DNA from 4 places in the Alteromonas sp. 38 genome. Region 1 is predicted to be linked to each of the others. Evidence: predicted binding sites of a transcription regulator. Region 1 holds the regulator's gene; each other region holds the start of a gene.
What was found. Region 1 encodes FNR, which switches genes on or off when oxygen is low (the NO sensors DNR and NnrR bind a similar motif). Its sites were predicted from a motif close to TTGATCTAGATCAA; they were not measured.
Positions count from the first base shown of each region.

Region 2: FLAVO9R_RS20345 (OmpW/AlkL family protein) is a predicted target of FNR. The motif match lies at 2,675-2,688, and genes of this name have one in related genera.
Region 3: atpD (F0F1 ATP synthase subunit beta) is a predicted target of FNR. The motif match lies at 3,517-3,530, and genes of this name have one in related genera.
Region 4: FLAVO9R_RS14760 (DnaJ C-terminal domain-containing protein) is a predicted target of FNR. The motif match lies at 3,549-3,562, and genes of this name have one in related genera.

Region 1 covers NZ_LR733300.1:1,910,772-1,916,749, forward strand. The annotation lists gene FLAVO9R_RS08150 (heavy metal translocating P-type ATPase) at 1-1,446, shown strand, start outside; gene ccoS (cbb3-type cytochrome oxidase assembly protein CcoS) at 1,448-1,663, shown strand; gene FLAVO9R_RS08160 (sulfite exporter TauE/SafE family protein) at 1,650-2,309, shown strand; gene fnr (fumarate/nitrate reduction transcriptional regulator Fnr) at 2,359-3,099, shown strand; gene uspE (universal stress protein UspE) at 3,197-4,120, shown strand; gene ttcA (tRNA 2-thiocytidine(32) synthetase TtcA) at 4,301-5,242, shown strand; gene FLAVO9R_RS08180 (patatin-like phospholipase family protein) at 5,243-5,978, shown strand, end outside.
Region 2 covers NZ_LR733300.1:4,701,355-4,707,332, forward strand. The annotation lists gene dprA (DNA-processing protein DprA) at 1-38, shown strand, start outside; gene FLAVO9R_RS20325 (DUF494 family protein) at 40-516, shown strand; gene FLAVO9R_RS20330 (DNA topoisomerase family protein) at 547-1,098, shown strand; gene FLAVO9R_RS20335 (Sua5/YciO/YrdC/YwlC family protein) at 1,120-1,695, shown strand; gene hemF (oxygen-dependent coproporphyrinogen oxidase) at 1,692-2,636, shown strand; gene FLAVO9R_RS20345 (OmpW/AlkL family protein) at 2,802-3,476, shown strand; gene FLAVO9R_RS20350 (group II truncated hemoglobin) at 3,578-4,009, opposite strand; gene aroE (shikimate dehydrogenase) at 4,038-4,862, shown strand; gene FLAVO9R_RS20360 (hypothetical protein) at 4,999-5,943, shown strand.
Region 3 covers NZ_LR733300.1:1,676,227-1,682,204, forward strand. The annotation lists gene FLAVO9R_RS07200 (F0F1 ATP synthase subunit C) at 1-174, opposite strand, end outside; gene FLAVO9R_RS07205 (F0F1 ATP synthase subunit A) at 174-884, opposite strand; gene FLAVO9R_RS07210 (ATP synthase subunit I) at 874-1,200, opposite strand; gene FLAVO9R_RS07215 (AtpZ/AtpI family protein) at 1,215-1,625, opposite strand; gene FLAVO9R_RS07220 (F0F1 ATP synthase subunit epsilon) at 1,630-2,019, opposite strand; gene atpD (F0F1 ATP synthase subunit beta) at 2,009-3,418, opposite strand; gene FLAVO9R_RS07230 (YceK/YidQ family lipoprotein) at 3,828-4,154, shown strand; gene FLAVO9R_RS07235 (hypothetical protein) at 4,290-4,499, shown strand; gene FLAVO9R_RS07240 (hypothetical protein) at 4,772-5,074, shown strand; gene FLAVO9R_RS07245 (hypothetical protein) at 5,192-5,476, shown strand; gene FLAVO9R_RS07250 (MFS transporter) at 5,605-5,978, opposite strand, start outside.
Region 4 covers NZ_LR733300.1:3,389,935-3,395,912, forward strand. The annotation lists gene FLAVO9R_RS14740 (glycosyltransferase family 25 protein) at 1-578, shown strand, start outside; gene FLAVO9R_RS14745 (hypothetical protein) at 941-1,174, opposite strand; gene FLAVO9R_RS14750 (LysR substrate-binding domain-containing protein) at 1,309-2,229, shown strand; gene FLAVO9R_RS14755 (chaperone modulator CbpM) at 2,237-2,533, opposite strand; gene FLAVO9R_RS14760 (DnaJ C-terminal domain-containing protein) at 2,526-3,485, opposite strand; gene FLAVO9R_RS14765 (L-dopachrome tautomerase-related protein) at 3,794-4,897, shown strand; gene FLAVO9R_RS14770 (putative quinol monooxygenase) at 4,996-5,298, shown strand; gene FLAVO9R_RS14775 (glycine betaine ABC transporter substrate-binding protein) at 5,295-5,978, shown strand, end outside.

The DNA.
Region 1 (5,978 bases):
GATGGCAGTATGATTCAATGCCTAGCAAAGCTGCTAGTGCCCGATGATGTTGTATTAATAAAGCCTGGTGAGACCATCCCTGTAGACGGTATCGTGCTAGACGGCACTGCTGCGGTTGATGAGTCTATGTTAACGGGAGAATTTAACCCCGTAAGTAAATCGACCAGCCATGTAGTTTATGGTGGTACAGTAAATCAAGATGGTACACTAACGGTTAAAGTAACCCAAAGCTTAAAGCATGCCTTAGTCAACCAAATAGTACGTTTGCAGGCTAGCGCCATGGCAAGTAAACCAAAAGCCGCGCAAATTGCCGATAACTTTTCCCGTTATTTTGTGTTCTCGGTGTTGTTGATATCGGCTTTAACATACAGTTATTGGTCGTTTGTGGGCAGTGAAGAAGCGTTTTGGATCACCATCTCGGTATTAGTGGCAACCTGCCCTTGTGCCCTTGGCTTAGCCACACCGTCAGCGTTAACCTGTGCCATGGCAAAGCTAAATCGTCAGGGCATTTTGTTAAAGCGTGCTGATGCGTTAGAGCAACTCAACGATATTGATACTATTGCCCTTGATAAAACCGGCACACTAACCGAAGGCAAGTTCTCGTTGCAACAGCGCTGGTTTGCTAAAGGGGTAGATCCGGTGCAGGTAATGGCGCTCACCGCATTGTTAGAGTCTCGTTCTGAGCACCCTATTGCGCGTGCCTTCGACAGCGATAATGTTAAGTCACAAAATAAAACCCCACCTAATAGCATGAACGGATTTACCGTTACACCAGGTGGTGGCATTAGTGGTGAGATAAACAACGTAGTTTTTACTATGGGCTCAGCCGTATTTTGTAACTTACCAACCACCTCTAAGGTAGACATACCGGCAAATGTGTTTTTGTGTGCCGACGGTGTATTAATGGCGGCGTTCTGCGTCAATGATAGCTTGCGTCAAGATGCCTTAGCGACACTCAACGCACTGAATGCACATCAATTGGTGGTGTTAAGTGGTGATACACAAAATAATGTTAATGCACTTACTGCCAGCTTACCTATCAATTTAGCGAAAGGTGGCCTATCGCCTGAGCAAAAGTATTCTCAGGTGCATACGTTACAAAAGCAAGGCCGCAAAGTCATGATGATGGGCGACGGTATAAACGATGCCCCTGTTCTTGCAAGTGCAGATGTGGCGGTTGCGGTAGGAAACGCCACCGATGTAGCCAAAACAGCGGCAGATGTTATTTTGCTGGGAGACAGCTTGCTGTCGGTACCAACCTTATTTTCAGTGGCTAAACAGGCAAAGCGTAAAATTCAGCAAAACATCGCATGGTCAGTAGGTTACAATATAATCATTCTTCCTTTTGCGGTGTCGGGTTTACTCTCTCCCTGGATGGCCGTGGTTGGCATGTCACTGAGTAGTATTATTGTGGTCACCAATTCAACGAGGTTATTAAGTAAATAACATGAGTATCATTTACGTCTTAATTCCCATCGCTATCATCATTGTTGCGTTGGCGCTGGTTATCTTTTTCTGGGCGGTTAAAACCAATCAGTTTGAAGACCTTGATAGACAGGGCTATAGCATTTTGTTTGATGATGATTTATCAGGTGATGAAAAGAAGCTAGCCGAGCAGCGAAAGCAGTTACAACAACGTAAAGAAACTGATGACAGAGGTTAATATATTCTCTGCCTTTTTCATTGGAATTGCTGGTGGAGTGCATTGTGTTGGCATGTGTGGCGGTATTGTTGCGGCACTACGCACGGTAACGCCAAGTAATGAACCTGCTTTACCCTACACCCTTGCCTATAATTTTGGCCGTATCCTCAGCTACACATTAGCCGGTGCTATTACAGGCGCTGTCGGCCAAATGGCAACCGAATTTGTGCCTATCGCTAAACCCGTTTTATCTTTGATTAGTGGCGTTATGCTGGTGCTTTTAGCGTGTTATTTGGGAAAGTGGTGGCAAGGATTGAATTATATTGAAGCTATGGGGCGCGGGTTATTTAAAGCTATTCAGCCCTTATCTAAACGATTTCTTCCATTCAAAAGCCCGGTTTATGCACTACCCTATGGTTTTATATGGGGCTGGCTTCCCTGCGGGTTGGTCTATTCCACGTTAACGTGGTCATTAGCATCAGGCTCGGCCGTTGACGGCGCTGCCATTATGCTATTTTTTGGGTTAGGTACTCTGCCCACTTTGCTGGCGGCAAGCGCAGGTAGTCAGTACCTAATAGCCGGTTTCAGGCACCCCGTGGTAAGACAATGCTTTTCTGGAATATTGGCTATTTACGCTCTCTTTTTAATTTATGCAGCAATTTCATAAACAAAAGAGTAAGATTATATTAAGTCGACCCTATTTATAGTTTGAACTTATGAGCAAAGGAAGCCAATTCTCAATTCATTGTCAAAATTGCAGTTTCAGCCACTTGTGTTTACCCGTTGCGCTAAACAAGACTGAGATTGAATCTTTAGATGATATTATTGAGCGAAAGAAACCCCTTCACAAGAGTGATTTGCTGGTAAAGTCGGGAGATACATTTAACTCTCTTTACGCAGTACGCACGGGCTCTTTTAAGTCTTTCGTCACCAATTCAGATGGTGAAGAGCAGATTACAGGTTTTCACTTCCCTGGCGATATTATCGGCTTCGATGCATTACGGGAAAACAAGCACCAAAGCTATGCCCAGGCATTAGAAACCGCCATGGTGTGCGAATTACCGTATGAGACGCTTGATGAGATGTCGGTTCAATTTCCGAAGTTAAGACATCAAATAATGAGTTTCATGAGTGCGGAAATTAAACAAGATCATGACCTCATGATGTTGCTTAATAAGCGCTCAGCGGAAGAACGTCTATTGTATTTCCTCTCTCAGCTTTCTCAACGTTTCGAAGAACGTGGATTTTCAAATAAAGAATTTCACCTAACCATGACCCGAAATGAAATTGGGAACTACCTGGGTCTAACTATTGAAACCATTAGCCGCTTATTAAGCCGTTTTCAAAAAGAAAATATTATCCAAGTGGACGGTAAACTCATCACTATTTTAGATTTTGATGAGATGTCACAACGTTTAACGTCTGTGGTTGCACCTAATATCGCCTGTAATAGCTAATCATCAAAGCTTTTGATCTAAAACAAGTTACGTAATAGCAAATAGGTATTACACTTAAATTGTAGCAACCAAAAATCTAAAAATGTTTGGAGGGGTTATGATTAAGTATGAACGTATTTTAGCGGTCATTGAAGCCGATAGAGATACCCAACCTGCGCTTAGCCGTGCATATGAACTTGCCAAAAAGACAGGTGCCTCTGTCACCGCCATGCTGGTGGTTTACGACTTATCTTACGATATGACAACCATGCTTAGCCCTGATGATCGTGAAGCTATGCGCGATGCGGTCACTAAGGAACATGCGGGTTGGTTACGGAAAATCCTTAGCGATTTAGGGTTTGAAAAAACCGATATTGTTGTTGAGTGGAATAACCGTGCCTTTGAAGCTGTTGTGCAGTACGTAATAGATAACAATATAGACTTGGTTGTAAAAGCAACCAAGCGCCATGACGATTTAGCCTCCGTTATTTTTACTCCTACAGACTGGCATCTCCTTAGAAAATGCCCCTCCCCCGTATTGTTGGTTAAAGAACATGAATGGCCTGAAAACGGCGAAATTATTGCGGCGGTAAATGTAGGCAGTGAAGACGACGAACATGCGCTACTCAACGACAAAATCACAGTTATTGCTAACGATTATGCCGCATTACTCAGCGGCAACGTAAATTTGGTTAACAGCTACCCTGCTACACCGCTTAATATTGCTATTGAAGTTCCTGAGTTCGACCCAGACACATACAACAACGCGGTAAAGCATCATCACGAACTCGAGATGAACACACACAGCGAAAAGTATGCTATCGATAGCGAGCGCTGTTATGTGAAAGAGGGGCTTCCTGAAAAAGTCATTCCAAGAATAGCCAAAGATATCGATGCCGAACTTGTGATCATTGGTACCGTTGGCAGAGTAGGTATTTCCGCGGCCCTTATAGGTAACACGGCTGAACATGTTATTGATGAACTTGTGTGTGATGTACTGGCAATAAAACCAGACGGCTTTATTTCGCCCCTTTCACGGTAATGCAAACGTGTTTGTACACAGCCTGTCGGCACTGTTTGCTAGCACCGCTCTATAGTCTTTTGCGCTATTGTTTTTTGCTAGCGGCTAGTGCCGACAAGATACAAAAAATCTTAACCTCGCACATTCAATTTTACCTGATTACTGTATAATGGTTTTTTTCGCAGTAACCAAGCTATTGATATGACCAGTGCAGGCACAAACCGTGCAGACGCCCCGTTAACCGCGTCTCAAAACAAACAAAAATACAGCTTTAACAAGCTACAAAAGCGACTTCGTCGAAATGTAGGTAAAGCGATTGCTGATTTCGGCATGATTGAACATAACGATAAAGTGATGGTGTGTTTGTCCGGAGGAAAAGACAGTTACACCATGCTTGATATTCTTATGTTTTTAAAACGCATCGCGCCAATTCATTTTGACATTATTGCGGTTAATCTAGATCAAAAGCAGCCAGGATTTCCAGAACATGTACTTCCTGAATACCTTGAGAGTGTAGGTGTTGAATACAAAATTGTAGAAGAAGATACTTACTCTATTGTTATGGACAAAGTGCCTGAAGGTAAAACCACGTGTTCGCTTTGTTCACGATTACGTCGGGGCATTTTATACAACACGGCCAAAAAATTAGGCGCCACTAAAATTGCGCTTGGCCACCACCGTGACGACATGCTAGAAACCTTCTTTTTGAACATGTTCCATGGCGGTAAGCTTAAATCAATGCCGCCAAAGCTGGTTAGCGACAATGGTGAACACATTGTGATCAGGCCCCTTGCCTATTGTACCGAGAAAGACATTCAGCGTTATTCTGATGCCGTAGAATTTCCTATTATTCCTTGCAACTTGTGCGGTTCTCAAGAGAATTTACAGCGTCAGAACGTTAAGGCCATGCTACAAGATTGGGATCGTCGTTTTCCTGGACGTATTGAGTCTATGTTTAGTGCGCTTCAAAATGTAGCACCATCGCATTTGGTCGATCAGAATTTGCACGACTTTAAAGGTATATCTACGCAGAACGGCCCAGTTGAAGACGGTGATATTGGTTTCGATCCTCCCACCTTCGCGTCGCCAAGTGAGCCTTCTGACGACACGGTTCACGTTATCAATTTGATGGAATCAAACTAAATGAAAATTGGTCTAGCATTAGGTGCGGGTGCCGCAAGAGGTTGGACCCACATTGGTATTATTCAAGCGTTAGAAAAGCTGGGTATTAAAATTGACGTCGTTGCAGGTTGCTCTATTGGTGCCTATGTCGGTGCAGCCTACGCTAGTGGCAAGTTAGAAGGCCTTAAAGAATGGTCTTGTTCTTTGTCAGATTGGCAGGTACTCGCCTTGATGGGTGTTGGCTTACGCAGAGGCGGCATTGCTAGTGGGCAAAAAGTGTTTGATAAACTTGCCAGTGAATTTTGTGCCCCAACCTACGAAGCAATGGAAAAACCGTTCGCCTCGGTGGCTACCGATTTGTACACGGGCCGTGAAGTGGTTTTCAGTTCAGGCGAAATTGGTAACACCATTCAAGCTTCGTGCGCTATTCCTGCACTATTTGCCCCAGTGGCTCATGGCGACCGTTGGTTAGTTGATGGTGCGGTAGTTAATCCAGTGCCTGTTAATCTATGTCGACAGCTTGGTGCCGATTTTGTGATTGCCGTGAACCTTAATGCTGACTTCAGGCCACTTAGGCTTGAAAAATTACGACTAGATCACGAAGAGAACCAAAGAAAAACCGAAGACTTTTTCACTAAAAGCCAAAATGTGCTTAAGCAATGGTTTTCACCTGACAGTAAAGAAAAAGAAGAAACGGAAACCGACAGCAAGCACACCGAACAAAAAGAAGGGGTTGCTAGCGACGCTATTGAGGCCA
Region 2 (5,978 bases), 2.8 Mb from region 1:
CTGTCCCTGGTGGCTACATTAAATTGAGGGGAAAATAATATGTTCGATATCCTCATGTACCTGTTTGAAAACTTCATTCACAGTGAAACTGAAATTCGAGTCGATCAAGACGAGCTTACCGAGGAGTTGGTACGCGCGGGTTTCCATCATGATGAAATCTACAAAGCATTAGCGTGGCTTGAAAAGCTAGCGGCTTTGCAAGAAACAGATATTAAGCCTTATTTTTGTAAAGGGATTAGTACCAGCCTCAGTCGTATTTATACGCATGAAGAGCAGATGCGATTAGACGTAGAGTGCCGTGGCTTCTTGTTATTTTTAGAGCAAGTGGGCGTGGTAGATGCGTCAACGCGAGAAATGGTAATAGACAGGGTAATGGAAATAGACTCTTCTGAATTCTGTTTAGAAGACCTAAAGTGGGTAGTGCTAATGGTACTGTTTAATGTGCCAGGTAAAGAAAAAGCCTACGCACAAATGGAAGATTTATTATTTGATGAACCTGACGGCGTGTTGCACTAATGTGCTTCATGTCGTGCTAGTTGCTGGTTTATGTCGAAAATTGATCATTCACTTTTCTCTGCGCACGAACATGCCTTAGAAGACGCTTTCGGTGATTGTCCCGATTGCGGTAAACCACTGCATATAAAAAACAGCAAATCAGGCCCTTTTATTGGCTGCACCGGTTACCCAGACTGTCATTTCAGCAAGCCATTACACGATAAACAAACTACCTTATTAAAACTACTTGATGGAGTTTCCTGCCCAGAATGTGATTCTACCTTGGCTATCAAGAAGGGGCGGTTTGGTATGTTTATAGGCTGTACCAATTTTCCTGAATGCCACTATATCTCGCCAATTAAACAGCAAGAAGACACCCACGTTACTTGCCCTAAGTGTAAAAAAGGACAACTTGCGTCCCGCACCAATAAATACGGTAAGCAGTTTTTTGCGTGTGACCATTATCCCCACTGTCGTTATGTGCTAAATTTCACGCCAGTAAATGAAACATGCCCCGATTGTGGCTGGACCGTTCTGATTAAAAAGAAAGGCCAAATTTGTTGCCCTCAGCCAGCGTGTGGCTTCAAAAAAGACGATAAATAACACCTACAGAGAAAAACACTAATGAGTATCCCGACCAAGGGGCAAGTAGACACTAGCGACCCAATTGTATCCGCGTTTAAAAATGGTGACTTATTGGTTTATCCTACCGAAGCGGTTATGGGCATAGGCTGTGACCCAGACAACGAAGCGGCTGTGTTAGCGCTCTTAGCATTGAAGCAGCGCCCCATAGAAAAAGGGGTAATTTTGATTGCCGCTAACTATTCTCAGTTATTACCTTATATAAATGATGAAGCCATACTTCAGCACAGACGTACTGAAATTGTGTCTAGTTGGCCTGGGCCAAATACTTGGCTGCTACCTAAGTCGGCGTCGACGCCACAATGGTTAACTGGCAAGCATGAAAAAATAGCGGTTCGAGTCAGCAACCATCCAGTGGTTAAAGCTTTATGTGAAAAGCTAGAAAAGCCACTTGTATCTACAAGTGCCAACCTAACTGGCCAACAACCCGCAATCACGCAGCAGGATGCAATCAATATATTTGGTGATAGTGTTTTCTATATTGATGGGGAAGTAGGTGGCCACGCTAAACCCAGTACCATCCGTGACGGCGACACCGGAGAGATAATAAGATCATGATTGACCCCCAACACGTAAATCAACAGTTAGACGGTAAAGACGCCGGTGAAGTAATAGAACAAGTAAAAGCGTACTTATTGTCTTTGCAGGACAACATTTGCCAAACCTTAGAACTTGCCGACGGTAAAGGGCAGTTCAAAGAAGATTCTTGGGTTCGCGAGGAAGGTGGTGGCGGGCGTTCACGGGTTATTAAAAACGGCGCAGTAATAGAGCAAGGTGGGGTTAATTTTTCTCACGTGTTTGGTAGCCAAATGCCGGCGTCTGCCACGGCTAACCGTCCGGAACTTGCGGGTAGAAACTTTCAAGCCATGGGGGTCTCGTTAGTTATTCACCCACACAACCCCTATATTCCAACGTCTCATGCAAATGTACGCTTTTTTATTGCCGAAAAAGAAGGTGAAGCCCCTATTTGGTGGTTTGGCGGTGGGTTCGATTTAACCCCGTTTTACCCCTTTAAAGACGACGTCGTGCATTGGCACAATACCGCGAAGAAATTGTGTGCTCCCTTTGGTGAAGACGTGTACGGGAAATATAAGAAGTGGTGTGATGACTACTTCTTCTTAAAGCATCGCAATGAAACACGTGGTGTAGGCGGTTTATTCTTTGACGATTTAAATGATTGGGGTTTTGAAACTTCATTTAACTTTATGCAGGCAGTGGGTAATGGTTTTGTCGATGCTTACGTACCTATCGTAGAAAAGCGAAAAAGTACCTCATACGGTGAAAGAGAGCGTGACTTTCAGCTTTATCGCCGTGGTCGCTATGTAGAGTTCAACTTGGTATTCGATAGAGGCACCTTGTTCGGGTTACAAACTGGTGGTAGAACCGAATCAATCTTAATGTCTATGCCACCACTTGCCCGATGGGAGTATTGCTATACTCCAGCCCCAGGTAGCGCGGAAGCAAAGCTAACTGATTGGCTTCAGCCTACAAACTGGTAATATTTTGCACCATGGGTTCTTCCTGTGGTGCCATTCCCTTGATCCACATCAAATTCCCTCATTACCAAGGTATGTAGCTAGATTGCACCTTGCGCTGGATCAAATTATTTTCTTTTTAAACGTTTACAGTGTCGTCATTATCATTAAACACACAAGAGACACACAATGCGTACACACACACTTTCAGCCATATGTATTTCTTTAGCGCTTGCCGCTCCTTTTGCTTCTGCTCATGAAAAGGGTGATTGGATAGTTCGTGGTGGATTAACAACCGTTGCGCCCGACGAATCATCCTCTAACATCATTGCCGGTGGTAGCGATTTAGGTGTAGCACTGACTATCGATAACGATACCCAGTTAGGATTAAACGTTGCTTATTTCATCACCGACAATATCAATGTTGAATTGTTGGCCGCAACGCCGTTTACTCACGACGTGAATTTTTCAGTTAACGATCCACTAGGGACAGGTAATACATTGGGAGAAGTCACGCACTTACCCCCAACTGTTACTGTTAACTACTACTTCAACGATGCTAATGCTGCTTTTCAACCTTATATTGGTGCAGGTTTAAACTATACCTTTATCTTTGATGAGTCATTTACGGCTGCAAATAAAGAAGCAGGCCTTGAAGATTTGTCTTTAGATAATTCTGTAGGTATTTCTGCACAAGTGGGAATGGACTATCAAATAGATAAAGAGTGGCATGTTAATGCGTCAGTACGTTACATCGATATTAATACCGAAGCGTCATTTACCGTAGGTGGTGCAGAAGGTAGAGTAAACGACATTGATATTGACCCTTGGGTTTATACTTTGTCTGTAGGCTATACATTCTAAGATTCATCTAATGAGGTAAGTTACGTTTATATAAGTGGCTTATTAAGCTCGGATAACCTTGAATCTTAATCTGAAGCGTTCCGTATCTCACGGAGCGCTTTTTATTTAGTATTAATCATATGCGTGGCAAGTTGATCTAGCGCGTTAAGAAGTTGCTGCGCCAAAGGAAGGTCATCAACCGACTCGTGCATGGCTTTTCGCATACAGTACATCCACTGGTCTTTTAATTCTGGGGTAACACTAAAAGAAAGGTGTCGTGAACGTAGCCGTGGGTGACCATATTGCTGCTGATAGGTATCAGGTCCGCCTAACCATAAACTTAAATAAAGAAAAAACACTTCTCTGATTCTATCTGTTGGCTGAGGATGAATAGCGTAAAGCTCTTTTGCAATAGGATCATCACGCATAATGTCATAAAAACGGTTTGCCAAAAGGCGTACCTTATCCTCTCCACCTATTCGGTAATATGGTGTAGTCTCTGACACAGCAGGTTTTTCCTTTCGTATCGATTTAAAGAAGTTAGACATTCCCATGACAGACAGCCTTATTAATAACAATTCAATGAAAAAGTTTGCCGTTTTCGGTAACCCTATTGTTCAGAGTCTATCACCAACTATTCATCAAATGTTCGCTAAGCAATGTGGCGAGCAAATTAGTTACGAAAAGATCCTTGCGCCAGAAGATGGTTTTACGCCTGAAGCGAAGGCATTCCTAGCGCAACCAGACGCTATAGGTTGTAACGTTACTATGCCGTTTAAACAAGATGCCTTTGCCCTTGCCAACGTAGACGACCAGGCTGCGTTAGATGCAAAAGCGGTTAATACATTAATGAAGCGTAGCGATGGCACCGTTGCAGGTTTTAATACCGATGGCGTAGGGTTAGTAAATGATTTACTTAATCATGGTGTACAACTGCAAGGTAAACGCGTGCTATTAATAGGTGCAGGTGGAGCGGCAAGAGGTGTAATAGCACCGCTTATTGCTTCAGGTATAGCGTCGTTACATCTTACTAACAGGACAAAGGCTAAAGCAGAAATAGTGGCAAGTGAAACGGGCGGAGGAAAGGTTAAGGTTGTTGGTATAGAAGACTGCGATACAGTAGCCCCACATATTATTATCAATTCAACAGCCGCCAGTTTAAGCAATGAGTTACCGTGTAGTTTAGATGGCGGTGTTTTACATCACTGTGAAGTGGTTTACGACATGGTTTATAAAAACTCGCCCACGCGTTTTATGAGAGATGCGGCAGAGTTGGGTGTAAAGACACAGATAGATGGGCTAGGGATGTTAGTTGAACAAGCTGCCGAATCATTCTATATATGGACGGACAAACAACCGAATACAAAAGACGTTATTGAATATCTCAGAAAAGTCGTCGTTGGATAGGTTTAGTTAAGGAAATGGTTGCCCCCCCCTCGTAGTTTGATATTTTCACGATAGTTGGCGAAAGTGATTACTTGTATTTACACGGTCGTCAATAGTCGCTAAGGACTTACAATAAAATTTATAAACAAGGAAAGTTATGAAATCAATTTCTTCTCTCTTATTCACCGCTGGCCTTATCATCAGCGCAGGTTATTCGCATGCTACGACAAAGGTTACTGTTTGTCAGAGTAACTCAGCCTGTTCTGATTCTGCATTGAAAAGCCATGTTATTTCTGTCGCTCAAGGCGAATCAGCTGATGTAATTGTGTTGGACATTCTAAATGGAAAGAGTTTTCACTATGAGGTCGCGGTGATTGATGCTGGTGGGCTTGAATTCCCTGGTATGTATACAGTGGGAGCGCGAAAAGTATCAACTTTACCCGATGAGGTTACTATAGCTGCTGCAGAATTCATCGGGTTTAGTACCGATCCTCTTGGAAATACACTAGATGATGCATCTACGAAATTAAGTGTAGTCAACGGAAGGCCTGTATATATGCTTAGTGATGTATGGGACGGGCCCCAGAGTTTACCGGAATTGAGTCAGTCTATTTATCAAATAAATAGCGCAATCTCTTCTAAGCTTCAAAGAGCGGCTGAGCTTAGAAAAGTAGATGTTCAAGTTAGTTTGTCGGCGGCATTACAAGCTGCAATATCTAAGGTAATTACGGGTTCCATTTCAGCCTCTGTCGCAGTAACTCAGTCCTCTTCAAATCAAATGACAGTATATTTTAAAGGTAATAATTATCTAACTGTTGCTGTGAAGTTAACCTACAATGGCGCGAATGGGGTTTCAGCAGAAGTTAAAGCACTGAGTGTTATTGATAATGGAGTAGTAGTATTTGAGATACCAGTGGAAAATGGAATTGCTAATCTTGAGGCCGTTTTTGGAAAAACTTTCGCGTATAATGGAAGTAATCAATCGTCTATGAGTAATTGGCTTGCCGGCTTGAACCTTGGATTATCTTGGAATAGCCGACGTGGCACAGTAACAATAACAGATATTAATGATCCCGATATCGGCGAAGTCGAAGATCAATAATTCTTAAAAACAGCATCCAATATTGGATGCTGTTT
Region 3 (5,978 bases), 230 kb from region 1:
CCCTACAAATAAAGTACGGGTAATGGTGGGCGACGCATCGGGCTGTTGGGCAAGCGCGTTTAGCGCACTGGCAACTGCTTTTCCTTCTGCAAGCGATGGCCCCAGCACACCAATACCTATGGTAAGACCTGCGGTGATAATTGAGCAAATTGCTATTAACGTAAGACTGTCCATTATTCTGCCTTTTGTTGTGGTGGCGTTAGGGTAAGGGAGGCTTTCGCACTAACCGTGCTGGCAGCGGCAATGTAAACCGATGCCAATACAAAAAAGATATAGGCTTGAACCATACCGGTCAGCAGGCCAAGCAGTGACATAACAACAGGAAAAATTAGCGGCGAAATAACCAGTAGAATGGCTAAGATCATGGCGCCACTCATCATGTTTCCAAACAAGCGTACGGCAAGGGCTAGGGTGCGTGACAACTCGCCTACAATATTGAAGGGCAACATGAAATACGTGGGTTCCGTGTAAGAAAGTAGATACTGTTTCACCCCTTTGTTTTTTATTCCGTAAAAAGGCACAGATACAAATACACAAAAAGCCAGCGCAAGGGTGGTGGATAGGGAGCTACTAGGCGGCTCAAATCCAGGGAAAATAGTCAATAGATTTGCCATTGCAATGAACAAAAACAATGTACCCAGAAACCCCATGTAGCGTCGCGGCTTATCTAAGCCTGCATCTGAAATTTGGTCATTGATGGTGATGACTATTATTTCTAAGGCATTTTGCCAGCGTGAGCGGTGATTCTTTTTATTGAGGTTACGAGTGATAAAATAGGCGCTAACCACCAGTATCGCCATAATGACCCAAGTAAAAACAAGCGTAGCGCTCAGTTTAATTACGCCATATTGCCAATACACAATTTCATCCGGGCTAAGGTGCATGATGTAGTGCTCCTTTTTCTGCGCCGGTAGGATTGGCGTTATTAGTGATTTTAGTCATTAATATTCTGCCTATCACAAAACCTGCCAAGCAGGCTGATAGACGCCAAATATCATTATTACCCACCCAGTAAAAAACACTGATTGCCGTCCCCATGCGTAGCAATAAGCTACTTAAGAACCATAGCGCTGGCTGCGTGGCATTCATGCCTTTTTTCACGGTAAACCACAGGGCATAGAAAAAACAGCAACCTAGCATTGTGCCTATTAGAAAAGGCAAAATAAGTGAGGTTAAACTTAAATTTTCGATGGGTATCATTGCTAAGTAGCTCCTTATTCGTTTTCTTTACTTGTTTTCGTTTTGGGCACAGTGTTTGCCTTAGTGGGAGCCTTAGTGTTGGCCTTCATGGTGACGGTAGGGCTATGCATTGCTGCATACTCTTTGCTAACCCAATTCCACGCAATAAAACAGCCCAACGTTAACCCTGCCAGCAAAAATATAAGCGTATAAGCGCGAGAATCACTAATACTGGCGTCAAGCCAAATGCCTAATGCAATACCCAAAAGTGTGGGAAGTGCTACAGACCAACCCACAATACCCATTAACCCTAATCCAAACCACACGCCTGGGTGTTTATGGCGCTTAGCATATAACTTTAATGCCACTTTCTTTTCTACTTGATGAGACATGTTCTGTGAGCGTGGCGTTTTATTGTTTTTAGCTTTAATGGGTGGTTTATCCATAAAGCTACTGCTGAGACAGTGATGAAAATTGTTTGAGAAACCCGGTTTCCAACTTAGCTAACACAGCCCGCAGGGCTTGTTGCTCTTCATCCAGATGAATAAATTCTTGGGTAACCGCTTGTTGCAAGGTTTCAAGGGATTTCCCACTTATTGCTCTTCTAACGGAAATAGAGACTTGCTTTCCCGTTTTCACTAACACCCCTTGGTCAATAGCAATAAACTGCGGGGATTGGTTATTACATTGATAAGTTAAAATTCCTGGTACCAAGGGGGTGATACAATCTAAACGGTGAGGCAGAATGCCAAAACTTCCTGAAGGGGTTTCAACAATCAGATTGCTGATGCCTGAAAGCTGGGCAAATATTTGATTGGGTAAAAGAATATTAACCTGCATGATGTGCCTCATCTGATGCTGTTTTAGGTGCTTTATGACCGCTAATCGCGTCATTAATATCGCCAATCATGTACAACGCGCTTTCGGGATGCTCGTCAAATTCACCGCTTAAAATGCGTTCGCAACCTTCTAATGCTTGTTCGATAGTCACGAACTTTCCTTTCATGCCAGTAAATTGCTCGGTAGTGAAAAATGGTTGAGTAAAAAAGCGCTCTAATCGACGGGCTCTTGCCACAACATTTCGATCTCTTTTAGATAACTGTTCTAACCCCAACATGGCAATGATGTCTTTTAATTCATTGTATTGGGCAAGAATATGACGAACCTGTTGTGCTATTTGATAATGTCTATCACCAACCACATTAGGCGTAGCTAGTTTTGAACTTGACTGCAACGGATCGACGGCAGGATAAAAGCCTTCACTAGCGCGTTTGCGTGATAGTACTAAGGTTGCTGATAGGTGAGAAAAAGTATGCACCGCTGCTGGATCGGTAAAGTCATCAGCAGGTACATAGACTGCTTGAATAGACGTAATGGCACCGTTTTGTGTATTGGCGATACGTTCTTCTAAACTTGATAATTCAGTGCCGAGGGTGGGTTGGTAACCCATTCGTGATGGCATTTGGCCCATTAGGCCAGACACTTCAGAACCCGCTTGAATAAATCGAAATATGTTGTCGATGAGTAATAGCACATCTTTCTTTTCGTCATCACGAAAGTACTCAGCCATGGTTAGCGCGCTGTGACCTATTCTAAAGCGGCTTCCAGGAGGTTCGTTCATTTGCCCGAATAGCATAACCATGTTGTCTAACACTCCAGCCTGTTTCATCTCGCGATAAAGCTCTTCACCTTCTCTGCAGCGTTCGCCTATACCGCAAAATATACTTACGCCTTGTTGGTGGCTTACCATGTTGTGGATCATTTCGGTGAGCAAAACGGTTTTGCCCACGCCAGCGCCACCAAATAGGCCCGCTTTTCCGCCTCGCTCAAGCGGACACAGAACATCAACGATTTTTATGCCGGTTTCAAATATCTGTAGCTGGCTGGAAATACTAACAAGGGGAGGAGGGGATTGATGAACGCTGCGCCGCTCTGTGTTATTAATAAAGGGTTTGCCATCAATAGCTTCACCAAACACATTGAACATTCTGGTGAGTATTGAAGGACCAACGGGCACTTTTAGCGGGCCTTGTGAACTTTTTACTAACATACCGCGAGCTAAGCCCTGGGTAGGCGTTAGCGCAATAGTGCGTACCTTTTCTGCCGAGAGTTGAGAAACCACTTCTAACGTTATTTTACCGTCATTAGCGTAAATGATGGTGTGGATGTCTGGCAGTTGATTAGTAAAACGGATATCAACAATACTCCCTCTTACCGCCACAATAACGCCAACATGCATCGCATCTATTTGTTCTTTGGTTGAATGTGTCACTTGATGCTCGCTCAATAAAAGATGCTATCACACCAATAGAATACGTCGTTTATTTATTGAACAATTTGACCTTTATCAAACATTTTGAATGTTTGATTTAAATACATAACAGTTTAATGATTAAACTGCATCGGATTTGAATATGAACTCCAGGCAGTGATAACATTAAAAAATGAATATGACTCACGCCTTTGTCGTGAATTTTAGTCGGGTATCTTAATTGGGTATCTTAATCGGGTATTGGGCCGGGCAATGATACCCCTCATTGCCGTTCGCTAAGGTGACCGGTGATTAATGGTGCCGGTGATTAATGAAACTCTTGATGAAATCAGCATTAGTTTGATAATGCTTACTTAATAAATGGAATTAGTAGTATATGAAAGTTTTACCTCTCGCCATCTTATCTTTAGCATGTTGCTCTTGTGCGACTGTGAAAACAATTTCTCCTGACAACAACCATGTTCAAATTGAACATCAAGGTAAGAAAAGTTACTGCGAAGAAATACCTCGTGTATATAGTGGTTTTTCATACAATATATGTTTGTTAAACGGTGAACCAAGCCGACGTGAAAATATCGGTTCTACGTTTGGGAATGTCCCTTTCTTTGTTATTGATGCAGCGTTTTCTATTGTGGCTGACACTATTGTTATTCCATACACCGCAGTACAACAGATAGACAAAGGCAGCATTAACGTTAACTAAGCTACACTTTCACTCGCTTCTTTATCGTTTAACTCCTCGTGTAAAAATATTCAACTTTACGTAAAGGCGATGGTAAGACGTCCATCGCCTCCGCTAAGGTTGATTTTACTAAGATAATAAAATGGAACGCTTGTTATGAATATCAATGCGACATTGTTTGGGCAAGTTATTGTTGTATTTGCTTTACTCATGGCTGCGCTTGGCTATTACTTAGGGAAGCGAAAAACCCAATCGCCTAATCTTACCGCAGTCGTAGCTTTCTTTGCTGCACTCGTGCCGCCGTTAGCAATTATATTGCTAATCGTACTGGTACTAAAAAACGATGTGCAAACGTCAAAAACATAACCTTGGATTAACGAAGCATGCCCGCTAAAGCTTTCGTTTAGCGCAATTTAGTAGCACAAACTTATACGCCCATTTTTGAGCTTCTAGATTACGCCTAGAAAGACTACACCTAGAAAGGCACGCAACATATCTCGTTACACCTCACTCTTTGTCAGCAAAGCAGCTATTGCTTATGCTGCTCTTAAGCTAAATGCAGCGGGCGTGTCGCTTTCAATTCACCTAGAAGCATCTATAAGCGGCTCAAACTGCGTCACATACACGTGGGAATGATGATGGAAGAAGTTATTGTAGGGGAAGTAGCCAAAGGTCTCTTCAGGGCAGCTGGTTACCTAATTATTGAATTGTTTTTTTGGACAGTTTGCTATTGGGTAGGTTGGCCTATTTGCAAAGCGGTCACGTTTGGCGGATACCCAAAACAAAATAATCTACGGCGCTCAGAAAGTGAGAACGGACGGGAAAGTGAAGGCCGAAATTTTGGTGGCCGTAGTAGTAATCAGCACAGTAATGCATGGTGTGCATTGGTGGGCCTTGCCGTCGTTGTATCAGCTTTCTTGTTCATAATAACCCACTTTTAATAGCCAACAGTTATGCCAGTTACCGTGAATTAGGTATTTATTAGTAAATAACCTGCGACATTGAACAGGTTACATGTAATGCTTTGAACATTAGAACAATGACCTACCAGAGCTATTATGAATTTAGATAAATCGACAAAACGCATTGCTAAAAGGGTAAAGAAAGGATTTCAAGGCTACCCACAAATTACTTTAACGTATTATGGCGAAACGCCTGATTGTGCAAACGAAGTAGTGATGGGATTTATTGCCGAAGAAGGCGTTGCGCCACAAGAGCAGAAGTTTGCCAGCAAGACTGACGCAAGAACCGATGAAACTATTCAAACTACATTACTTAAAGTTATTGAACGGGCCGACGCAAAAACGGTAACAGAAGCCGAAGAGATTGTGGTCAGAAAATAGCGCATGTTTAGCAGCGCTGTTGTTTATCAAGAGCCTTACATAGACGTTAGTAAAACGATTTAAGTAGAAAGTTACCACTAGAAGTGACCAGTAGAAAGTAGTGAGCCCAGTTAATGCCATAGCCTGTTTTAATGGCGTGTTTTAAATTTTAGCGTGAAGAAAAACACCAACAAATAACAGCTGAACGAAAACCAGTAGGGCAGCGAGGCATCTATAGCGTAAAGATATGAGCCTAAAAGCGGGCCTACTGCGAACCCCAAAGGTGGGCAGGCGCCAGCGATGCCTGCTACAGCACCTTGTTCATCTGATGATACCGCTACCGATACCCCAGCCATAAAACCCGGCCCCGCTATGCCTAACCCCAAACCCAATACGCACATGGCTGACATAAATTGAAGTTTAGTTTCACCAGAAGCTAAGATAGCAAACGCTATCATCATGATGGGCATTGAGAGCCGTAATAAGGTGAAAGGGCGAAGCTTTAATCGAGGAATAACCAGCA
Region 4 (5,978 bases), 1.5 Mb from region 1:
AAGGATATTCAAAGCGTGCTAACAAGCTAAATTACTATAAAAAATTAACCCTAGGGGAAATCGGCTGCTTTATTAGCCATAGAAAAGCCTGGTCTTTTATTGTCGAGCATAAGCTAGCGTTCGCCGTAGTACTAGAAGACGATGTGATGTTTGAGCATAGCTTTCAACAACTAGATAAAGTAATAGATAAAATCAACGAGCCTTGGGACTACATAAACCTTAACGAAGTACATGAGAAACGTTCTGCGACAACCGTCTTCATGTCTGAAGGTGTTTCTGTGGTCAAATATAATAAATTACCTATTGGCGCTTCTGCACAAGTCATTTCCTACAGTGGCGCTGAAAAGTTGCTAAAATATACAGAATCTTTTTCTAGGCCCTTGGACGTTGAACTTCAATGGTTAGCAGTAGATAAAATAAAAGCTTTAGGTATTAAGCCTTACCCGTTTAAAACAAGAAAGCTACATAGCGACATTGACCAATTTGGTAGAAGAAATAGTGTAAGTGGGAACCCTGTTGTGAAAGTTTTTAATCTAATAAAATTTCAGGCTCACCTTTTTAAAAATACAGTATTATGAATATTAGTATTAAGGCGATAGACGCTTTTATTACTTACTCTTTGAAGTTTTGAATGTCGCTAATAACCAGTATTCACTCTTAACATTCATCTTCCATAGAAAGTATATTTAAATCAACTTGATACGATGCAAGATTATTGGTCAGTCCGAAATGTTAAGCGCTCTGGGTATGAGATGTTTTAAATAAACGGCTCGTGGCAGCTTTTTATAAAAGTTTAGTAGACTTAAAGTATAGAAGACTTTGCTTATTATAATTGCAGCCCCAACTTGTCATGTACTGTCAATCATCAATAACCAGCCTAACGGGAATACCTAAGCCCAATATTAAAGAGGAATACCTACCTATATTCGCGTAAATGGGCTCACTTAAACGCGCTCCACTTTGATAAGCACAGCTTATCTCCCATATCTGACAACATACTTTTTTTATTACTACTTTTACTGCTTTCTTCTGCTATTTCTTTGTTAACCGTTAGCACTTTTTCGTCCGTTAGTGAACCTGGGCCGCCAGCTCGGCCAGCATCACTCATAAGGTTAAAAATCTTATATTTTAACGCAATCAAATATGCGCCTACCTCGCTTGTTTTCATGTTCATTTCGCCACTCCTTTTTCGACATAATTTCGTAGGTTTTTCCTCATTCGGTAAAGCAAGTGTCGCGATTAACTCTTTACTTCACCAACGATAAAAACTAACTTAAAAGATAAGCTGAACTTATATAACAATGATCAATGGACAAACGATTACGATGGCTGAATAACCTGCTTTGTTTTGAAGTAGCCGCACGACATCAAAGCTACAGCAAAGCAGCAGAGGAGTTGTATATTTCACAAGCTGCGGTAAGCCAACAAATGCGGCAGTTAGAGTCTAATTTAGGCGTTAGCCTGTTTCGGCGGCAAGCTCGAAAAATGCTATTAACTGGGCCGGGCAGAACGCTTTTTGCATCCTGTGAGAAAGGCTTTAGTGAAATCGTTAATGGTTTGAATCAAGTACATGAAGAGCCCTTGGAAGGCAGTTTAACCGTTACCTCCACTCAAGCTTTTTGCGCTTTGTGGCTTATGCCCAACTTGTTCGAATTCTTTAATGAATACCCCAACATTAATATCAATATTCAAGCATCTAACCGCATTGAAAGTTTACATAATGGTGATATCGACATAGCGATACGATTTTATAACTCTACCACTGCGTTGCAGGATGATAGCCTTATTACAGAGAGGTTTGGCGAAAATGGCGTAGTACCGGCGTGTTCCCCCGAGTTTCAAACCCAAATGCAGCTGCACAGTGTGAAAGATCTTTTGGGTACACGCCTGCTAGCACTTGCCGGTGAAGAGAGAGCGAATTGGGAGGCATACTTCGAACACAGTAAAATAAACATTTCCAACAAAAAATTAAGAAAGACAGTAGTGTCTTCTAGCGATCTTGCGCTTAGCGCAGCGCTTGCAGGCCATGGCGTGATGCTAGCGTCGGATATTATGATTGGGCAGTACTTAAAATCGGGGCAACTCGTGGTGCCCGTTGATATTCCCCACCCAATACGCTGGAAATCTCACTTTGTTTATCTGAAGAACTCCCCCAAACAAAAGCGCATAGCGCATTTTTGCAATTGGCTTACAAAAAAGATGGCGGAACACGAGGTACTACAAACGTAAAAATAGGTTAAAACCGCGTTAGCCGACGATGAAGATATTCATTCTCCTCTGTCAGCTTTTCTTTTTGTTTCAGTAACTCAACAATCATCGCTATCGCAACCCAATCTAACTCCAGTTGATCATATAACGTTATGGCTTTTTTCACCCAACGTACACTGCTGGTATCGAACATCCAGTCGTTCTTATCGTCGCCTGAAACAGGTTCAGCTATCCCGTAATCGATAACTTCAACTATCATTTCTTGGTTTAACCGTTCTACTTGGCAAAGTTCTTCGAATGATATTACTAGCAGCGTATCAACCATTTTCTTTACTCCATTGTGAGCGAGGGTCGTCGTGTTTTAATTCCGCTAGTTGTTGCCATAATGCTTTGTCTTTATCACTGGTTGTGTTTGGTATAACGATTTTTAAAACTGCAATCATATCGCCAACGCCGGTTTTCATTTTAAGCCCTTTACCCTTAACCCGTAATTTTTGGCCTGTTTGACTATTTGGCTTGATATTTAAACTAATTTTGCCGGTCAACGTTGGCACTTCAACCTTGCACCCCAGTGCTGCTTCCCACGGTAAAACAGGTACAGTTAGAACAAGGTTATGCCCTTCAACATCAAACAATGGGTGCGGTACTAAACGTATGTGTAAATAGAGATCGCCATCTCTACCTTGCCCCTGCCCTTTGCCACCCTGGCCTTTAAGCCTAATCCGCTCTGAGTCAACCACGCCGACTGGTATCTTAACTTTTAGGGTTTTATTGACGTGTTTAATCTGCCCATTTTCTAGTGATGGCATGGAAAACTGAATTGTTTTTGGCGCTTCAGAAAACAAATCTTCAAGGAATACTGGCACTTCAATCTCAGCATCTTGGCCGTGATTGCTAAACCCTGAAAAATCGTCTGCTTGATGACTACGCGGCCCCTGATTAAAACCACCGCCAAATACGGAATTAAAAAAGTCTGAAAAGTCCCCGCCAGTGTGAGCACCATTGAAATCATTATTGCTCTGCCAGCCTGGTGGCGGTTGAAAATTATCGTGTGAAGTAGCACCATATTTTTTCAATTCGTCATATTCAGCTCTGCGCTGCGGATCTTTAAGCACCTCATAAGCTTCAACTAATTCTTTAAATTCTTCGTCAGAATTACTGTCAGGCTGCATATCTGGGTGCAGCTTTAGGGCAAGCTTACGATAGGCTTTTTTTATTTCCTTTAAATCAGCATCTTCTTTAACACCAAGGATCTGATAATAATCTTTAAATTCCATTCAATGATGCTCAGCGTAGTGACTATAAAGTACTTAATATAGCGGATGCCGATAAAGCATCATTTGATATTGATCAAATATCAACAGGTCTGCAAAAAGACGTTTCAATGCTCAGCAGTATCCTTCGCAAAAACATTATCAAATTAAATTTGATAATTATTCAAAAACAACACTGTTTTTCACTTAGCAATTAACATCTATTCTTTACTCATCGACATAGCAAATACCAAAACCAGTGCAAATACACAGCAGTCTTCAACGGTGCTATTTGGCCTTTTTGAATTAATTACTCCATTACAGGAAAGACAATGAAACTATTTAAAGCATCTCTTATTACTGCGGCTATTGGCTTATCAAGTGTTGTAGGAGCGCTGGCAAATGCAGTAGAAGTGGGCCCACTAGAGCCTGTTACTCAATTTACTGAATATCGTGGTGGTGGCATTACTATTACGCCAAGCGGCCGCACTATTATCAGCATGCATCCACTAGACAACCCTAAAGTGAAGGTGGTTGAAGTGATGGCGAATGGTTCAAAACAACCCTTCCCTACCCCTGATTGGGCGGATGGCCCAGAAGTAGGTGAAGTGGGATTAACATCTGTTATTGGTGTTCACAGCGATAGCGAAGGCGTAGTGTGGATCCTTGATATGGGCAGCGAAACATCGCCAGCACAGATAGTGGCTTGGGACAGCGTAACCCATAAGCTTCACACAACTATTACGTTGGCAAAATCATCGCTACAACCAAACTCATTCATCCAAGATTTCTCTATTGATGAAAAACACGGCAAAATTTATATTGCCGATATGACGTTCGGTAACTTTGCAGGGGCTACTAAGCCAGCAATTATTGTTGTCGACTTGAAATCTGGCAAGTCAAAGCGTGTACTGGAAAACGCAGCACAATTAATGCCTGAAGACAGAGATATAGTTATTGAAGCTTCTTTATTAGCGTCAAAAACTACAGAAGGTGAAACCAACGCGTTACGCTTTGGTTTAAACCCAATTGCCATTGATGATAAAAACGATTGGTTATATTTTGGTGCATTTACTGGCACAAAAGTCTACAGAATTCCAACATCAGCCATTAGTAACACAAAAAATTCAGACAAAAAACTGGCACAAAGCATTGAAGTTTATGGTCCTAAAAACCCAAGCGATGGTATTGCTTATGCACCAGGTGGCGGAATTTTAGCCACAGATCTAGAGCATAATGCGGTGGGGTTAACCACGAAGGGCCATTACGAAATACTGGTTCAAGATAAACGTCTTTCATGGCCTGATAGCTTGGCGGTAAGTAATGGTTATATTTACGTAACCCAAGATCAACTGCATCAACATCCTGCATTCAGCCAAGGCTTAGGTAACGCTAAACCACCTTACACACTTTACCGTTTTAGCTACCAACCTTAATACTATTTTAAATGGGTGCAATGCACCCATTTAAGCCTGATTTATTTTTCTATTTTTTTAATTATTCGCCAAATGCCCGCACTATTAAGGAACCTTTCATGCCTGAATTAACAATTGTCGCCAATATCACTGCAAAGAAAGACAACATTGATGTTGTAAAATCTGAGTTGAAAAAACTTGTTGAAATGACATTACCCGAAGAAGGCTGTATCACCTATGACCTTCATCAAGGTATAGAAAACCAAGCGCATTTTATGGTTTACGAAATCTGGGAAACCCGTGAACTGTGGCAAGCACATAATGAAAGTAAGCATTTAACTGAGTTTGTTGCCGCAACAAAAGGGGCATTTGAGCAATTTACCGTTGATGAAATGATGAAAGTTAATCAAGGTACGTTATGAAAAGTATCGTCAAGATAGGTGTAACTAACCTGTCGTTTCACCACGTGGCGGCGTCGCTTGTTTCGAATGTGCTTAACAGTATGGGATTTGATGTACAAAGAATCTACTCTCCCCATGAAACTAACTTTGAAAAGCTCAAATCTGGTGACGTTGACTTACTAGCGTCTGCTTGGTTACCGTCTAGTCATGGCGTATACAAGGCAAATGTTGAGAAAGTAATTTCATTAACAGAGCTCGGTTTGCATTATGAACCTTATGCCTTGTGGGGAGTACCGGATTACATTCCTGAATCTGCAGTATCAGAAGTTACGGATTTATTAAAACCGTCTGTCATTGAAAAAATGAACGCTAATATTCAGGGAATAAACCCTGGTGCGGGTATCACCCGGTTTTCAATTAAAATGATGGAAGAATATGGTTTAAGTAACGTGGGCTATAAATTCCATACTGGTACTGAAGAAGACTGTTTTACTGCGTTCGAAAAGCAGGTCGAAAAAGAAGATGGGTTTGTTGTTCCGCTTTGGAAACCTCAGTTTTTGCACTTTAAGCATAAGATCAGAGAAATTAAAGACCCTAAAGGGTTATTAGGTGTTGTAGATCGTGCCGTGCTTTTAATTCGTGATGATAAAAAGCAGTTGTTGACCAAAGCGCAATTAAACAAGCTAAATGCTTTGCGTTTC